DNA from 4 places in the Pantanalinema rosaneae CENA516 genome. Region 2 is predicted to be linked to each of the others. Evidence: riboswitches for the same ligand, from Rfam matches in the RefSeq annotation. Region 2 holds a riboswitch; each other region holds the start of a gene.
What was found. A riboswitch is a leader RNA that binds a small molecule or an ion and turns the genes downstream of it on or off. The one in region 2 is predicted to bind cobalamin.
Positions count from the first base shown of each region.

Region 1 (4,549 bases), on a different contig from region 2:
AAGAGTATGAGCGGTCTGCCTGTCCGACCTGTGGCTCTTGCTCCGGCATGTTCACCGCCAATTCCATGAATTGTTTAACTGAAGCGATCGGGCTGTCGTTACCGGGTAATGGTACGGTGCTGGCAACCCATTTCGATCGCAAGGATTTATTCCTGAATGCGGCACGCACCGTTGTCAGCATTACCCGGCGCTACTACGAGCAGGGCGATGAATCCGTCCTCCCACGTTCGATCGCGAGTGTCAAAGCCTTTGAAAATGCGGTGGCGTTAGACATTGCCATGGGTGGCTCGACAAACACCATTCTGCACTTGCTGGCGGCTGTGCATGAGGCAGGGGTCGATTTTACGATGGTAGACATCGATCGCCTGTCGCGTAGAGTTCCCCAACTCTGTAAGGTTGCTCCTAACACCCAGAAATATCACATTGAGGATGTTCACCGAGCGGGTGGGATTCCGGGGATTCTGGGCGAGTTGGATCGGGCGGGACTGCTCCACACGGATATACCAACCGTTCACAGTCCAACGATGAAAGCAGCCCTTGATCGCTGGGATGTCATGCGGACTAATGACGCGGCTGTGCATACCTTCTTCAAAGCGGGGCCTGCTGGCATTCCCACCCAACAAGCCTTCAGTCAATCGACTCGCTGGGACTCCCTTGACCTCGATCGCGAGAACGGCTGTATCCGTCGCCTCGAAAATGCTTACAGCACTGAAGGGGGACTGGCGGTACTCTACGGCAACTTAGCAGAACGCGGTTGCATCGTGAAAACGGCTGGCGTAGACGAAAGTATTCTGGTGTTTGAAGGCAAAGCCCGGATCTATGAAAGTCAGGATGCGGCAGTTAAAGGCATTCTGAATGACGAAGTCCAACCGGGAGATGTGGTAATCATTCGCTACGAAGGTCCACGGGGCGGCCCCGGGATGCAGGAAATGCTGTATCCCACCAGCTACCTGAAATCTAAGGAGCTAGGCAAGGTCTGTGCGCTGTTAACCGATGGTCGGTTCTCGGGGGGCACGTCGGGGCTATCGATCGGGCATGTGTCGCCGGAAGCAGCAGCCGGTGGCAACATAGCGCTGGTACAGGATGGCGATCGCATCTTGATCGACATTCCTAATCGCCGGATCAATGCTGACCTATCGACGGAAGAATTAGCCAATCGGCGGGTAGCAATGGAAGCGAAGGGTAAGGATGCCTGGAAACCGGCTCAGCCCCGACAGCGACGGGTGACAGCCGCCCTGAAAGCCTATGCTCTTCTGGCAACCAGTGCGGATCAAGGGGCGGTGCGTAACCTGGAGATGCTCAATTAACCGGTAGCACACTCAACTTGAATCTGAAGGTTTAGGGATGCTGAGACAACAGTTTCAGCATCCCCATTGCCTTTAATTGGAACATGTAGGAATGGGAATTAAATAACTCCGCATCTCTTTGTACGGGCGCGGCATGCGGCAGAGATTTTTGGGACAATGGCAAGGACTTTTTACCGAATGCCACGCCCCTACGCAAAATTACACCTTAATCAATCTGTAATCCTTAGGCGATCGGTAAGGGAGGCAACACCGCATGAATGCCCTGTTTCACTGCTTCTGGACGATCTTTATAGGGTACTCTGCCATCTGGAGCCGCCGCATACTGCTGACAAAATTGTAGGAGTTCAGGGATGGAATCAGTAGGAGAGAGTTGATGCAAAATAAAGGTAAGTTTCTGAGGTGCGGTAAATGCCACCATACAGGAACGATCGCAGGCTCCCATACAGCGTACTGGTTGCAGATGGATGCGATCGCGAATTCCAGAGGTTTCTAGACCAGCTTTGAGCTGGTTGAATAACAATTGCCCTTCACTTAACCCCTCTGGTGCGGCTTCAGTTTCAGCCAACTGGCAGAGTGTACAAACCAACAACGTATTTTGTGTCATGGATTCCCTGGTGATTTAGATGGCATGATCAAGCTGAAATTCTGTCCAACGCTGCTGCATCTGCTGGTAACAAGCCACTGGAGAGACGGCGAGATTTTGGAGCAAATTAATATCGGGTCGTCCCTGTTCATTAATCAGCAACAGTACGTCTCGGGCAGGATTGTATGTCTCGATCGTCTGGAGCAGTCGTGTGATCAATCCTGTGTCCAGGTTTAAAGCCTGTAAATACTCCGATACGTGTGACATGGGAATGAAGTGGGTCGTATATTCCACTAAGTCAGCCTGCCAATCCACAGCCCCGGCATCTGCGATCGCCATCTCACAAACGACCATCCCCCGCCCGTGGGTGATGAACCCTTGCCATGCGGCATGTCCCAGGGGCAGCAAATTCTCGCGAATAAACAGATTTTGCCAGTAGCCTAAACACCCCTGCCAGGTACTATCTTGAGGTCGCATACTTATCTCCCAATCGTTGCCTTGTCATCATGTCTAAATCCTGTGAAAATGCATCTTTGGCACTGTGTTGCCCCATCACCACTGCCGCCCCTGACTCTCGGCATCTAATGAGTGCTCTAGGGTCGATCGCCCCCAGATGCCCGTCTTGCTGTAGACCCAGATAGTCAGGGTGATGGTAGTTCTGAACGTCTACCGGGTCAGTTCATTGAATCGTGATGAAATTCTGAGCGATCGCAGCTGAGATGCAGAGACAAGCCGCGATCGTAGCCTAAGAATAAAATAACAAAATTGACCATCATCCGTACCTCGCAGATGAAACATAACGGGTTTACCAATCTCCTAAGGAGCCATCAGTCGGTGGGCATCCTGACTAAGAAAGCACGATCGCTTTCATCACAGTTGCGGGACAGCGGCAGATTTGCACTGCTCTTTCCCCCTCACGTCTGAATGGCTGCTCCCCATCAGAACCGACTTGAGTATATGCAGAGTAACACACAATCAGGTGATGCGGCTGCACTCCCTCAACGAATGTGATACCGACTGATCCCCCGAGTCTCAGGATATCGAACTTAGGACAGTGGTGAAAGCGGCAATCGGTACGATACGGTTGGGAGTCAGTCACCCTCAACCGTAATGGCAAATTTTCAGTTCCAACAGCACTCCCATGCCTTTTGGCAGTTCTTGCAGCAGGTATTGCAGGCACACTGGCGATCGCTGCTATTGCTGGGGCTGGGGGTAGGTCTACCCTTGTTTTTATTTGAGCAACTGGCAGTTGCCATCTCCCGGCAGCAGGGGGGCTTCCTGTGGGATGAGCCGATTTTGTTAGCCGTTCATGCCACTACGACAGTATTCTGGGATCGGCTGGTTCCAATCTTGACGCGGCTGGGTGGGTTTAAGGGGGTCACTCTCCTGACCACATTGTTATCATTCTGGTTACTCCGGCAACAACGGTGGCGATCGCTGATTTATTTGCTTCTAACTATGATTGGCAGTGGGTTGATCAATCGGCTGGCTAAGGCGGTATTACATCGAGTGCGCCCCAGCTTATGGACACCCCTAGCTCCTGAAGCGGATTTTGCTTTTCCCAGTGGTCATGCGACGGCGAGTATGACGTTTGTAGCAGCGATCATCATTCTTACCTGGGGAACTCGCTGGTGTTGGTTAGCCGTCTTAGGCGGAAGTAGTTTTGTGCTGGCGATCGCCTGGACCCGGTTATACCTGGGGGTGCATTTTCCCAGTGATATTGTGGCAGGCTGGTTAGTGTCAATTGCCTGGGCGATCGGGGTGAGTGTTGCGATTCGACCGCATCTGACGGCATCCACCCGGCGGGAGGAAGTTCAGTTAACTACGGAGGAAGCCCAAACCTTATCTAGAGACAATCTGTAGAGGTGAGTATATTATGCCATGACCACGATCGCCTCTACATAAACTTTCTGGCGTTTCTTGTCTACATCTAACACAACCCAACGAATTGGCTCTCCCTGTTTCTGTAACTCCATCTCGATCGCCTGTTCTAATTGGGCTAATGAGTCACATAGATCAACTTCTATCCGAATCAATTGGCTTACCATTAGCATTCCTCCACCATATCCAAATGAATTGTGATCTCAAAGTGCCGCATTAGAGTCTGATTGGTTTCAGGACAAGTTGATAGCGGATTCAACGGTCTGTTCCCAGGAATGGAGCGCCCGTAATTGCGGAGTTTTTTTCGATTGATGGGTTTCCATCCGAGTGAGCACATCATCCAAAATTGTGATTGCTTCAGCGATAAACGGGCCTTTGTTTAACATCACACATTCAGCCCGTTCAGCCATGGCGGCATCGGTCATCTCGCCGCGCGATGGTGCCCCTTCTTTAACCAAACTCTCTAGCACTTGCGTTGCCCAAATCACCGGAACATGCGCCGCTTCACATAGCCAGAGAATTTCTTCTTGAATTTCTGCTAGTCGCTGATAACCGATTTCTACCGCTAAATCGCCTCTGGCAATCATGACTCCAAAGGATTGTTTGCCCGCCGCATGAATGATTAACTCTGGCAGATTGCTAACCGCGATCGCCGTTTCAATCTTGGCAACGATCGCGGGACGGGAGGAGCGGTTTCCAGAGCGTTGGGCTAATTCGCGTTGCAGTAATTCAATATCGGCAGCATGTTGCACAAATGAGTAGCCAATAATATCTGCAT
Region 1 covers NZ_JBLZFZ010000001.1:68,968-73,516, reverse strand. Annotated here, with positions in the region: gene ilvD (dihydroxy-acid dehydratase) at 1-1,307, shown strand, start outside; gene ACN4EK_RS00205 (DUF1636 domain-containing protein) at 1,531-1,911, opposite strand; gene ACN4EK_RS00200 (hypothetical protein) at 1,927-2,367, opposite strand; cobalamin riboswitch at 2,707-2,854, opposite strand; gene ACN4EK_RS00195 (phosphatase PAP2 family protein) at 3,001-3,753, shown strand; gene ACN4EK_RS00190 (hypothetical protein) at 3,765-3,938, opposite strand; gene ACN4EK_RS00185 (pyruvate kinase) at 4,005-4,549, opposite strand, start outside.
Region 1: it holds a riboswitch for cobalamin, as region 2 does, so the genes downstream of both, ACN4EK_RS00200 (hypothetical protein) here and metE (5-methyltetrahydropteroyltriglutamate--homocysteine S-methyltransferase) in region 2, are expected to answer to the same signal.

Region 2 (4,549 bases):
CAATCGGCTAATCCCATACAACCCACCCCGATCGTGCGATATTTGCTGTTATGGGTAGCACTGGCAGCAAAGGGAGGTGTCGTCAGGTCGATCGTGTTGTCCAGAATCCGTACTGCAATTTGACAGATAGACGAGCCTTCATCATCGTCTAAATTGGCAAGGTTAAGGCTCACCAGGTTGCAGGTATGCGCTTCTTCGCCCGGTTTCACATTTGACCAGGATTCCTGACAGAGATTACCACCTGGAATGTAGCCCTGGTGCGGGTTAGGATTGGCACGATTCACGGTGTCCTTAAACCACAGATAGGGCATTCCCGTTTCCAGTTGGGTTCGCATTACCTGTTTGAACAAAAGACGTGCATTGACCCGTTTGTAAAGCGTAATGGATTCATCTAAACTGGCTTCGATTTGGTTGAAAGCCTCCTCAAATGCTTCACCCCAGAGTTCTGCGAGTTCAATGCCGAGTTGGGTTCGCACTTCATAGGGATCAACCAGCGTCCAGTCCGTATCTGCTTCCACTCGACGCATAAACTCATCGCTAACGACCAGTTGTGGAAACACATCATAGGCTTTGCGGCGCTGGTCGCCATTCTCGGTTTGCATTTCCAGAAATTCCGGTAAATCCAAATGCCATACATCCAGGCTGACTGTAATCGCTCCGGCTCTACGTCCTCCCTGATTGACAGCGATCGCCGTATCATTGAGCAGTTTTACCCAGGGAACTACCCCGCCTGACGCATTGGCTTTGCCCATCACCCAACTACCTGTGGCGCGAATGCGGGACAGATTCACCCCCACCCCGCCTCCATTCTTAGAAATGCGAGCGGCATCGTGAATGCCTGCAAAAATGCTTTCCAGGTTGTCATCCATTGCGGTGATGAAACAGCTTGCCAGAGAGCCATTGGGCTGCCGCAAATTTGCCAGGATCGGCGTTGCTAATGAAAGTTTGCGACAGGCGAGGGCTTCATAAAACTGCTTTGCCCAAACCAACCGTTGCTCTGGCGCTTCTACTGACGCTAAGAGGAGCGCACAAGTCAGGAGAGCTTCCTGCGGCAACTCGTCCACCAACAGATACCGCTGCGTCAGGAGGACTGCCCCCGCATAGTCATAGTCGATGTCCCAATCAGGATTAATCCATTGATTGGCAAGTTCTAGCTCAGCGAGTGTGTACTCTAGAATGCGGCGATCGTACTGTCCGTCCCGGACTTTTGCCTGTACCGTCTGGGCATAATCACCATATTGATAGCCCCGGCTCACCTGGGTATCTTTCCATAAACTCCAGATGTGCAATCGCCCTGCCACATAGCGCCAATCTGGTTCATCCGGGCTGCACAGTTCTAACGCACAGCGAATCAAATTATCTTGAATCTCCCGTGTAGTAATACCAGAGTGCAACCGAGTTGTCAGGCTGGCTTCCAGAGTGATCGGATTTGCCGACAGTCCTCGACACGCCCAATTCACCACAGTCCGAATTTTTGTCACATCAAGCGGCGTTAGCGAACCGTTGCGCCGAATCACCTGAATATGGCTTGCGGTTGGGCTAAGCCCCGCTGAAGGTATAGGTTCAGCAGTCGATAGGATTTGCATAGTAGATCGTTGTTGAATGAGAAGACTGGCAGGAGAAAAGCATTGAAGCAGGTTACAAAGTTAGTGATTCCGCCTTTGACGGATCTGATCTGCAGAATCGCACAGATGAGATCGGCTATTCAGAGACTCGATCGGCTGTGCCTCACTGAAGGCGATCGAACTTAATCCTGTAGATATTCAGAAATAAAAAATTCTTGAAAAGCTGAATCAGAGCAAAGCGCACCCGCGCAAAGATGACGCTTAATGTTCGACTCAGTATAAAACAAAAAAATCAAATCGGATCATCTTTACTCTACGGATAGCGCAAGCAATTTTAGAAAGGCGCTATATCTTGAAGTGGTTCAGCAATTTGCCTATGAAGAAATGCAGGGTGAAGCTGCTGCACTGCGCGTCAACTGTGTTATCTTTAGGGTCAAGTCGGTTTTGATGGGGAACAGCCATCAGACGCAAGGGGGAAAGTGCAGTGCGAATCTGCCGCTGTCCCGCAACTGTGAGGAGAGGCGCAACTCTCTGAGTCAGGATGCCCGCCGATTCGTAAACCCGTTACATAAACATCTGCGAGGTACGGATGATGAAAACTTCAAGTTTTTGCGATTTTCTACGAGACGCGGCGCGATCGACTTTTGTTGGAATTTTAAGGTTGTAGCGTTCTGAGTTGACGATTTGAATTGAACGCGCGATTGACATTTAGTAAGGCTACCTGATCAAAGGTGGCTGATGTTGCATTTGGCAGTTGTAGCTAATGTCCTCGCTACGTCTGGTTATGGGCTGTTTCCAAATCGGGAACAGCTAATCTTCTATGCTTATCCACAAAATTTAGAACGCTACAGCTATGACTATTCCAACTGCAACGCTGGGGTATCCCCGCATTGGTAGAAATCGTGAGGTTAAAAAGGCATTAGAAGCCTTTTGGAGCCGTAAATCTGATGCCGAAACCTTGCTGCAAACGGTTCAAGAGGTTGAATTTGCAAACTGGAAAACACAACTCGAAGCCGGGATCGATCGCATTGGCATCGGTGACACCACCCTTTATGACCCTGTACTGGATTGGAGTGTTCGTTTGGGGCTAATTCCTGATCGCTTTCGTCATCTGGCTGGACTCGATCAATATTTTGCAATGGCACGCGGCAAAGATGGGGTTCCGGCGCTGGAAATGACCAAGTGGTTTGATACCAACTATCACTATCTGGTGCCCGAAATTGCGGCTGATGCCCAACCAGAGGCAAACTTTGTAGATTTTTTGGCAAGGGTACAGCGGGCAAAAGACTTTCTCGGTGAGCGAACTGTGCCAATTATCCTCAGCCCTGTCACCCTATTGCGTTTAAGCCGTTTGGAAGGTGAGCTGACAACCCATCTCGAAAAGCTATTGCCGCTTTATCGTGATTTATTCACTCAACTTAAAGCACTGGGCATCACAGAAGTGCAGGTTCATGAGCCGATTCTCGTCACCAGCAGTGCAGCAGATCTGAGAGAGGCGATCGCAAGCACTTACACCCAGCTTGCTCAAATCGGAGTACCCATTCAGCTCGTCACCTATTTTGATGATCTGGGAGCGGCTTATCCGTGGGTAATGGAATTGCCTGTCGCTGGCATCAGTTTAGACTTCACCCGTGGACGCAATCTTGACTTATTGCAACAACATGGATTCCCAGCCGATAAACAGTTGGGCGTGGGGCTTGTGGATGCGCGAAATATCTGGAAAATTCGTCCTGAATCAGTGCTGTCAACACTAGAAACCATTCACAGCATCACGCCAAATATTCGGTTGCATCCCTCATCATCTCTGCAATTTGTTCCCTATGATGCCACGCGAGAAACAAAACTGCCGGAACCCTTGCGAAATGTGTTGAGTTTCGCGGAACAAAAGCTGGAAGAGGTTGTGATTCTGGCACAGACATTGGCTGGAGATGATCCAGGAGATCAATTAGCAGTAGTGCAAACGCAGTGGCAAACCTTTGAGCAATTTAGCCCTGCAAACTCTGATGTGCAGGCTGCGCTCAAGAATTTGACGACGAATGACTTTCAGCGATCGCTCTCCTATTCTCTACGGTTAGACAAACAGATTCCCTTACCTGCTCTCCCGACCACCACGATCGGTTCCTTTCCCCAGACCTCTGAAGTACGGCAACTGCGGGTGAAGTACAAGCGAGGCGAACTGACAGAAGCAGAATATCAGGCAGCGATCGACGCTGCGATTGCTGAGTGCATCAAACTTCAGGAAGACATCGGCATTGATGTACTGGTTCATGGCGAATTTGAGCGCACGGATATGGTGGAATACTTTGGTCAGCAACTGGCTGGATTTGCCTTTACTGAAAATGGTTGGGTGCAAAGCTATGGCAGTCGCTATGTGCGTCCCCCAATTATTTATGGTGATGTAGCGCGTCCTCAACCGATGACTGTGCGAGAGTTTCAGGTGGCGCAGGCATTGACCCAAAAACCTGTAAAAGGAATGCTCACAGGGCCCATCACCATTCTCAACTGGTCATTTCCGCGTAGTGATATTTCTCGTCAGGAACAGGCATTCCAGATTGCCCTGGCATTACGCGAAGAAGTCGCAGACCTAGAGACCGCTGGTGCACAGATAATCCAGGTGGATGAACCCGCTTTACGGGAAGGCTTACCGCTGAAACTGGAACGCTGGAATGAGTACCTATCCTGGGCGGTAGATGCGTTTCGACTGGCAACGGCGATCGCCCAACCGCAGACGCAAGTTCACACCCACATGTGCTATTGCGAGTTTGGCGACATCATCAAAGAGATTGAACGTCTGGATGCGGATGTGATTTCGATTGAAAATAGTCGCAGTAATAATCGCACGTTGCAGGAAGTCACTGAGGCAGGCTATTCCCACCAAATCGGCAATGGGGTGTATGACATTCATAGTCCAGTGGTGCCTACGACTGAACAACTGGTACAGCAATTGCAGGCAGGTATTCATAATTTACCGTTGCGGCAAATCT
Region 2 covers NZ_JBLZFZ010000003.1:55,847-60,395, forward strand. Annotated here, with positions in the region: gene ACN4EK_RS02405 (ribonucleoside-diphosphate reductase subunit alpha) at 1-1,586, opposite strand, end outside; cobalamin riboswitch at 1,988-2,132, shown strand; gene metE (5-methyltetrahydropteroyltriglutamate--homocysteine S-methyltransferase) at 2,419-4,549, shown strand, end outside.

Region 3 (4,549 bases), on a different contig from region 2:
ACAAAGGTCAAAGGTTATCGGTGGGTGTTCGGTGTTATCTGCCGCCGCACAACTTCGATGTTACTCCTCCTAAATTTCATGAGAATACATCTGAAAGCTGCTTGGTTGGGAGTTAGAATCATTAGGCTCACGTAAGCTTTTGCTTGGGTTGAGCTTAAGTATCTCCAACTTTGAAGAATCTGTTGATGTGGGTCAAAATGGTGAGGTAGGTTTTTCGATCGCACCTAATTATGGCTATGAAACCTGATTTTGGTTGGGATTTATCAGTTGGCGATCGTAACAATTTCCATGTCGGCTGTGAAAGAGCTAATTAATCATGTGAAAAAATATAGAGGCTTTAGATCAATATAGGTTCATTGACCTGAAAATCACCAACTTCTAGGTTATACTCCTCATCACCATTAAGAAAGCTGGCTTCTCCATCGATCGCATTCATCTAATAGCCGGTTAAGTTCTGCCGCCACTTGCCACGGATTGCGCCCTTTAAATGGTGCTGCAACTACAGCTTCGTAGGGATTTCTCCCCGTTTGTTTCACCGCCGCGATCGCGGCTTTGGGAGCAAGTCCGCGTCCAGCCACCAGCCAAGCGGCTAAAACATGCCCTGTGCGCCCAATTCCGCCCGAGCAGTGAACCACCACCTTTTGATTAGTTTGATCCGCAGTGGCTAAGAACGGCAAAATTTGGTGGATGAGAATGTCGGGGGTGGCAAGGTGAAAATCCTCGATCGGGATCCAACAGACGCGATCGCGTCCAAAGGTCTGTTGGTAGACATCAAGTAAATTGGTATAGCGAGTCAGTTGCGATGCAGGCAGCAAACAGCAAACAGCAAACCCGCTTGATGTCCCGATTCTGCATAAATGCAATCCACTCAGTCACTCGCTCATGACGATATCCGGGACGAGCCGCGCCAAACACGATCGATTCATTCTCCATAGCGGCAGCAAATCTATACATAGTGCATGTGCATTGAGTGGCTCAACGATCGATTTCGACGCTTAGTGAAGTTAGTCGATAGTAGAGTATTTCATCCCAACAGTCAGGCTGAACTGGAACACATTTAATAGTGATATACTTTCAGCCATCGGTTCTAGTGGGGAGCAGCCGCTAGAGGTAACGGGGAAAGTCCGGTGGAAATCCGGCACTGTCCCGCAGCTGTGAAGCGAGGAATAACACCTCTCAGTCAGAATGCCCGCCGATGAATAATTCAAGCTCCATCACATCTGCGAGGTACGGGTGACAATCCAGTATTTTATTAACTGCTGCCCTAGTGCTGCACAGTCTATATTCTCCATTCATGCTGCTGCCGATACCTTTCTATCAGCATCTGACCCATTGAGCAGTTGGGAGATATATCGCGCTGCTCTGGGATACTGCTTTGGCGACAATGTGCTGTGTTTCGTTTAGCACCGGTCTAAGTAATTCCTGAGTCGCATCTGTCTAAACTCTCAACACCCTGCCGTTGCTGCTTCAGGACTGTGGGGAGGACTGCCGATTGTGCGATCGCTCAGTGCCATAATGACCCAAAAAAATTAAGACCTTTGCTTTAAACTGATTCTTCTAGGAGATTTGTATGAAACACTTGCATCGAACGCGGCAATTAGCTGCAATGGTAGGTTTGAGCGCCTATCTTGTGATCGGATCTGCCCAGCCTGCCCAGGCGATGCACATCATGGAAGGCTTTTTACCCGTTAGTTGGGCGGTGTTTTGGTGGGTTGTGGCGTTGCCCTGCTTTATCTGGGGAGTGCGATCGCTGACTAAAATCACTCGCGAGAATCCCGAACTCAAGCTGCTCCTTGCCCTGGCTGGAGCCTTTAGCTTTGTCCTCTCGGCGCTCAAAATTCCCTCGGTGACGGGTAGCTGTTCTCACCCCACGGGTACGGGATTGGGAGCCGTGTTGTTTGGGCCGTCGGTGATGACGGTGTTGGGGAGTCTGGTGCTGGTGTTCCAGGCGGTGCTGCTGGCGCATGGGGGCTTGACCACACTGGGAGCCAATGTGTTTTCGATGGCGATCGTCGGACCTTGGGTTGCCTATGCTGTTTATCGGCTCTTTGCCAATAGCGGTAAGCAAAAACTTGGTGTTTTCCTTGCCGCTGCCCTGGGTGATCTGGTGACTTATGTGGTTACGTCGATTCAGTTAGCCCTTGCCTTCCCTGCTGCCAATGGTGGTTTTCTGGCGGCGCTGGCTAAATTTGCTGGAATCTTTGCGTTGACCCAGATTCCCCTGGCGATCAGCGAAGGGTTGCTTACGGTGTTGGTGTGGAATTGGCTCCAGTCCTACGCCACCGATGAGTTACGCACCCTGAAACTTTTGCGCCCCCAAGCATGATCGGTTAATTCACTGTTTGTGATCTATTTATTCCCAGAGTTTTGCTATGAACGAACCCTCAAAAAACACGCCATCTACGGCCTCAACGTCAACCCATCAAGGGACCTGGTTAATTGTGCTGACCGTGATCGCATTGGCTGTGTTGCCTCTCATATTCGTGCGGGGAGAATACGGCGGCGCAGATGGGGAGGCTGAAGCCGCGATCGCCGAACTTCAACCGGATTATCAACCCTGGTTTGGGGGGGTGTTTCAACCGCCCAGTGGGGAAATTGAAAGCCTTTTATTTGTCTCTCAGGCGGCTATAGGTGCTGGGATCATCGGTTATGTGATTGGGCTATACAAGGGGCGCAATTCTGTCAAAAAATAAGGCTCTGAGTCCCAATGAACCTTTGAGTTGATTCGGTTGAATGCACCATCAAATTGATACGCTAGCCCATACTAACCAATTGCGATCGCTTCCTCCAGAACACAAACTTGGATTTGCGATCGCCCTGTTTCTATTAGGCTATCTAGCGCCTGCCCATGTGCAAGGGTTGATGGTACTCTGGCTATTTCTTTGGGTGGTCAAATATGCTCGAATTCCTGCCCAGATTTATCTCAAACTTCTATCTCTGCCCATTAGTTTTCTCCTATTAAGCCTGCCTGCGTTGCTGATTGGCATGGGGACGGTGGATCACCTGACAGCTTTTGCACCCGATGTAGTTTGGGGCATGCCCATCGGTTCCATCTATCTCTATCTGAGCCAGCAGGGGATTGAACAAGCCAGGGCTGTCTTTGTTCGGGCGATCGCCCTGACCTCTTGCCTCTATTTCATCCTGCTAACGGTTCCCATGTTCGAGATCATTCGTGTCTTAAATCGGTTAGGATGTCCTGTCCTGGTGACTGAATTGATGGGGCTGATGTATCGGTTTATCTTCATCCTGACCGACACGGTGGGGGAATTGCTCACTGCCCAACAATCGCGCATGGGTTACGGCACCTGGCGGATTGGAATGCGCAGTCTGAGTGTGTTAGTGGGACAACTGCTGCATCGCACGTTGCACAACTATCGGCAGCTTACGCTGGGGCTGACCGCTCGCGGCTACACCGGGGAATTGCGGGTTTGGCATCGCCGCCGTTATCAAGCCAATCGCCGCTACACTTCCGAAGCGATCGGCGGTTATCTATTGTTGCTCACCCTGACCGGCTTCCACTATCACACCATCCTATGCTGATGACGTTCGAGCAGGTAAGCTACACCTATCCCTGCAACCCCAAACCCACGCTACGTGAGCTTTCCCTTAGGATCCAGGCAGGGCGGCGCTATGCGGTGATTGGGCAAAATGGTTGTGGCAAAACCACGCTGTTTCGCCTTGCCAATGGGCTGTATCGTCCCTCGGTAGGGCATGTGTGTTGGGACAACCAACCGTTGCGCTACGATCGCTCCTTTCTCTACCAGCTTCGCCAACAGGTAGGTCTGGTCTTCCAAAATCCCGAGGAACAACTGGTCGCCGCTACGGTAGAAGAGGATCTATCCTACGGTCTGTGCAATTTGGGACTGCCCGATGCGGACATTGCTCAGCGTGTCCAGGAGGCTCTGGAGGCATTTAGACTGACGGATTTAGCAGATTTTCCAGTCAATTACCTGAGTTTGGGGCAAAAAAAGCGCTTGGCGATCGCTGACATTATGATCCTTCGCCCCCGCTTACTACTGCTTGACGAACCCACGGCGTATCTCGATCCTGGACAAGTTCGCAACCTGCGGCAGATGCTTGCCACGATCCAAGCCACCGGAACTACCCTTGTCATTGCGACCCACGATCTCCAATTTGTTCATGACTGGGCAGATTGGGTTGTTGTTATGCACCAGGGGCAAGTTGTGATGGAAGACCATCCCACGACCATTTTCAGTCATCAGTCTTTTCTACAGGCAATTGGTTTAAGTTAGTCATCTTTGGCATTGGTGAAATCAGGGCGATTGCATTTGTTAGACCTTGGCGCTCAAAGTGACTTTTATGATGATTAGTTATTCCAAGCATGAGTCTTGGTTGCTGCATGATTAGATACGAGAGGAGCGAGAGGCATTACGACAGGCGTTTGAATAAGTGGCAACTGCGGCATAACCATTGTGTTGGGACTCGGTAGACATATCCCATACTTGATTTGATAGACTTGGGGCATCAATTGGGCTAGGTTGACTTATGAGTATTGCCATCGATCGATCAATTCAACAGACACCACTTA
Region 3 covers NZ_JBLZFZ010000039.1:38,726-43,274, forward strand. Annotated here, with positions in the region: gene ACN4EK_RS20830 (protein-tyrosine phosphatase family protein) at 402-815, opposite strand; gene ACN4EK_RS20835 (hypothetical protein) at 772-954, opposite strand; cobalamin riboswitch at 1,066-1,211, shown strand; gene ACN4EK_RS20840 (energy-coupling factor ABC transporter permease) at 1,571-2,326, shown strand; gene ACN4EK_RS20845 (energy-coupling factor ABC transporter substrate-binding protein) at 2,373-2,693, shown strand; gene cbiQ (cobalt ECF transporter T component CbiQ) at 2,734-3,540, shown strand; gene ACN4EK_RS20855 (energy-coupling factor ABC transporter ATP-binding protein) at 3,534-4,253, shown strand; gene ACN4EK_RS20860 (Uma2 family endonuclease) at 4,507-4,549, shown strand, end outside.
Region 3: it holds a riboswitch for cobalamin, as region 2 does, so the genes downstream of both, ACN4EK_RS20840 (energy-coupling factor ABC transporter permease) here and metE (5-methyltetrahydropteroyltriglutamate--homocysteine S-methyltransferase) in region 2, are expected to answer to the same signal.

Region 4 (4,549 bases), on a different contig from region 2:
GAATATGTATGCTCTTAATCATTTTATAATCCTCAAATGCCCCTTGCCGGGATAGTCAAGCCGGATGCGGTCTGTTAAATTATGCCGAAGTGCAAAACTGCAAGCAATCGGGTTAAACTATCCTACATGAGAGCAGACGAGCTTTTAGAACGCTATCGACGGGGCGATCGTGACTTTCGAGGAGTCAATCTACGTGGTATTTATCTCAGAGATGTCCGGATGCGGGATGTTGATTTAAACTGCGCCGATTTGCGTGGTGCATCTCTGATGAGCGTTGATTTCAGTGGTGCAAATCTGCATCGAGCGGATTTAAGTGGCGCATTCTTAATTCGCTCTAATCTCAGTTCTGTTAACTTCACGCAAGCAAATTTGACAAAGGCATTTTTGATTCTGGCAAATTTACACCAAAGTTGTTTAACCGAGGCAAATTTAAGTCATACCAATTTGACGAAAGCGGATTTATCTGAGGTGACTGGGTTTGCCGAAGCCATCCTGGAGAAGACTATTTTAACGGGAGCTTTGCTGCCATCGCAAAAGGTGGGGCATGAACCATCGCGTTATTTGCAAATCTGGAAAGATTGGCAATTAAAATTCCCGACGTTTCAGCTTCGACCTGGATCAGATTTATTGGATTTACTACCCTTTTCAACCGTTGTAGTCCATCGCCAGAAAGTTCGTTAAAACAATCACAAAAAGAAATTTTCCATACAACGCTAAACTGGCTGAGCATTGGTACTCTTCTGGAGTGCAGAGAAAACTGGTTCTGAATTCAGCGATCGCCCAATAAAGACCAATCGAGTTTGATGCGGTTCATTGGGTTGCCAGGGGCGATCGTAAAAGGTATCAATTAAAGTTGCTTCCAGGTTGAGAAACTGCAAGTAGGCTGAAATGTTGGGGAGAGGAACAAACTGGAGTGGGTATTCCACGATGTCGCTATTCCAATCCACAGACTTAGCATCGACGAGCACCACATGGCATACCACGATGCCTCGTCCTTGAGTGATAAATCCTTGCCATGCGGCGTGTCCCAGTGGCAAAAGGTTTTCTCGAATGAATAGATTTTTCCAGTAGCCGAAACAGCCCTGCCAGGTGCTATCTTGAGGTCGCATGGTTCTCCTCCCGCACTGGCTGTAAGGCTTCTACTGCTCTTTTGACTTCACAATTTTTACCAACGTGGGAATATCCCGTCATTGCAGTTTGAATGGTTTGTACGAACATGGTTGTAGCGTCTTAACACTGAAAATAGTTGCAAAAATCTGTTTCACTTCTGCCGTAAACAAGCAGAATGAAGCGATCGCGGGCAACCCAAATATCTGCCTAGCAGGATTCAACAATCCCGGAACAACAGCCATGTAAGCCACATATTGGAATGTGGCTTCAACCAATCAATGCCTGAGCAGGGGTACTTTTCTACAAATCGGCAACTTCAAATGAAGACGCTACAAATTCAACTTAAGAAAAATTGCCCTAAGCCCAGTAAATGATTTGAAAGCTAAGATAGCCATCATCTGTACCTCGCAGATGATTATGTAACGGGTTGACAACTCGGCGGGCATTCTGACTCACACAATTTTGGACTTTGGATTTTGGCCTGAGGTCGCAATACACCCCCATCAAAAATCTAAAATCGGCAATCTAAAATCGGCTCACAGTTGCGGGACAGCGCCGGATTTGCACCGGACTTTCCCCCTTGCGTCTGATGGCTGCTCCCCATCAGAACCGAATAAGTAACTGAACAATAACACAATCAGGGTATTATGACACATTCTGAATTTCGGGTTTAGCTAAATCAGCACACTGCTATGAGCAGTGCGCCTCAGTACCACATAGGAAGTAGATCAACCGCAGGGGTGGTATCGCTTGCGAAGAACTGCTTCAGTTTTTCACCCACTTCCTATATAATGAGAATGATTATCATTTTTATAGATAGCTTGCTACTAGAACAGTATGTCGCCCGTCTCCCAACCCTTGCCTGCCTCCCTTGAGCGGATTGTCCAGCGGTTCCAACAGATTTCGGAACCGAAGCGGCGCTATGAGTACTTGCTTTGCTTTGCCAATTGCCTGCCGCCATTTCCCGATGAGCAAAAGGTGGCAGACCATAAAGTTTCTGGCTGTGTTTCTCAAGTGTATGTGACTGCCAGTTTGCAGCAGGGCAAGGTGATCTTTCAGGGCGATTCCGACTCTCAACTAACCAAGGGATTAGTGGGGCTGTTGGTTGAAGGATTGAACGGGTTGGCCCCCGCAGAAATTATCCAGTTAAAGCCCGATTTCATTCAACAAACCGGGCTGGATGTCAGCCTGACTCCGTCTCGTGCCAATGGTTTTTACAATATTTTTCAAACCATGCAACAGAAAGCGCTGGTCTATCATCTGGCTGCGACTTACTTGCGAACTTAAGGAGGCATTATGTCCAATTCAGTGATGCAAGTTTATCCAGAATCGGTGAGCGTTCCTCAGCGCATCACACCCGTTACCATCATCACAGGCTTTTTGGGCAGTGGCAAAACCACGCTGCTCAATCATATTCTGAACAATCGCCAAGGCTTAAAAATTGCTGTAATTGTGAATGAGTTTGGTGACATTGATATTGACTCGCAACTGTTAGTTTCTGTGGATGAAAACATGGTGCAACTGGGCAATGGCTGTATTTGTTGTACCATCAATCAAAGCCTGGTTGATACTGTGTATGAAATGGTCGATCGCCATGACTCAGTTGATTACATTGTGGTTGAAACGACTGGCATTGCTGACCCCTTGCCGATCATGTTGAGCTTTGTCAGTACAGAGTTGCGGGATGTCACGCGGCTAGATTCAGTGCTGACAGTTGTGGATGCTGAATCCTTTACCTCCACTCATTACGAGAGTGAAGCCGCACTCAACCAACTTATCTTTGGAGACATTATTCTGGTGAACAAGACCGATCTGGTTTCTCCTCAAATCGTGAATGGATTGGAAGATTATATTCGCTCGATCAAATCAGGCGCTCGTATCATCTCGGTTCAATATGGAGAGGTGCCACTGCCGTTAATTTTGGATATTGGATTTAATGATACCAGTACCTACCTCAACTCATCCCAGCCAATTCATGAGCATCATGACCATAAACATTCTCATCATCTAGAAAATGATGGGTTTGTAGCGGTGTCATTTGAAAGCGAATCGCTTCCAGAGCAACTGCGCCAGCGCCCCTTCGACTTACCCAAATTCCAAAACTTTCTGGATCATCTGTCTCCTGATGTTTACCGCGCCAAGGGAATTGTCTGGTTCCAGGGCAGCCAACTGCGCCATATTTTGCAACTGAGTGGTAAGCGATGTGATATGAAAAGCGTTCATGCAATGTCTCTGAAAGAGAATCGATCGCAGTCACCAAAGCATAATCAGTTAGTGTTCATCGGGCGAAACTTAAATGCTGAATTAATTAAAGCACAGTTAGTTGAACGCATTGCGATTTAATTTGAGGAATTGGATATGACCAACACAACAACTCTTCCCACTCCCAGCACCCTGGACATTCCCAAACGAGGAATGCCTGTCACGATTATCACGGGATTTCTCGGCAGTGGTAAAACCACATTACTCAACCACATTTTGAACAATCGCCAGGATCTAAAAGTTGCGATCTTGGTGAATGAATTTGGTGATATTAACATCGACAGTCAGTTACTGGTGTCAATGGATGAAGACATGGTGGAACTAAGTAATGGCTGTATTTGCTGCACCATCAATGATGGCTTGGTGGATGCGGTATATAACGTGCTGGAGCGGGACGATCGGGTCGATTACATGGTGATTGAAACGACGGGTGTTGCCGATCCACTGCCGATTATTTTGACCTTTCTGGGAACGGAACTGCGTGACTTAACTCGGCTCGATTCGATCGTCACCGTTGTCGATTCTGAAACCTTTACCCCCGATCACTTCGACAGCGAAGCCGCACTGAAACAAATCGCTTATGGAGATGTCACGATTTTGAACAAAACGGATCTGACATTACCGGAGAAAGTGCAGGAGTTAGAAGCTTACATCAATACGGTCAAAGCAAGTGCCAGAATTCTTCATAGCCAGCATGGAAAGGTGCCACTGCCGTTGATATTGGACGTAGGATATAACAACCCAGAAGCCTATGCCGATCTCGTTCAAGAAGAGATTGAGCAAACTCAGCACGATCACGATCATCATTCGCATGATCATCACCATTCGCATGGTCATCATGAAGATCACACCCAGCATCCTCATGAACACCATCATCACCATTCCGATCATCTGGACAACGATGGGTTTGTGTCGATCGCCTTTGAAAGCGATCGACCCTTTGACGTGAAAAAGTTTGAACTATTCTTGCAAGAACAATTGCCCAAAGAGGTATTCCGAGCCAAAGGTATCCTCTGGTTCGCAGAAAGTGATCTCCGCAATGTCTTTCAACTGAGTGGTCCTCGATTCGACTTGCAAGGAGAAGAATGGCGGACTCCGCCGAAAACTCAGATGGTCTTGATCGGGCGCAACCTGAATGCAGACGAACTGCGACAACAGTTAACCGCCTGCCTTGCCT
Region 4 covers NZ_JBLZFZ010000061.1:2,466-7,014, forward strand. Annotated here, with positions in the region: gene ACN4EK_RS26050 (formylmethanofuran dehydrogenase subunit E family protein) at 1-22, opposite strand, end outside; gene ACN4EK_RS26055 (pentapeptide repeat-containing protein) at 127-681, shown strand; gene ACN4EK_RS26060 (hypothetical protein) at 714-1,109, opposite strand; cobalamin riboswitch at 1,531-1,739, opposite strand; gene ACN4EK_RS26065 (SufE family protein) at 1,948-2,397, shown strand; gene ACN4EK_RS26070 (CobW family GTP-binding protein) at 2,407-3,453, shown strand; gene ACN4EK_RS26075 (CobW family GTP-binding protein) at 3,469-4,549, shown strand, end outside.
Region 4: it holds a riboswitch for cobalamin, as region 2 does, so the genes downstream of both, ACN4EK_RS26060 (hypothetical protein) here and metE (5-methyltetrahydropteroyltriglutamate--homocysteine S-methyltransferase) in region 2, are expected to answer to the same signal.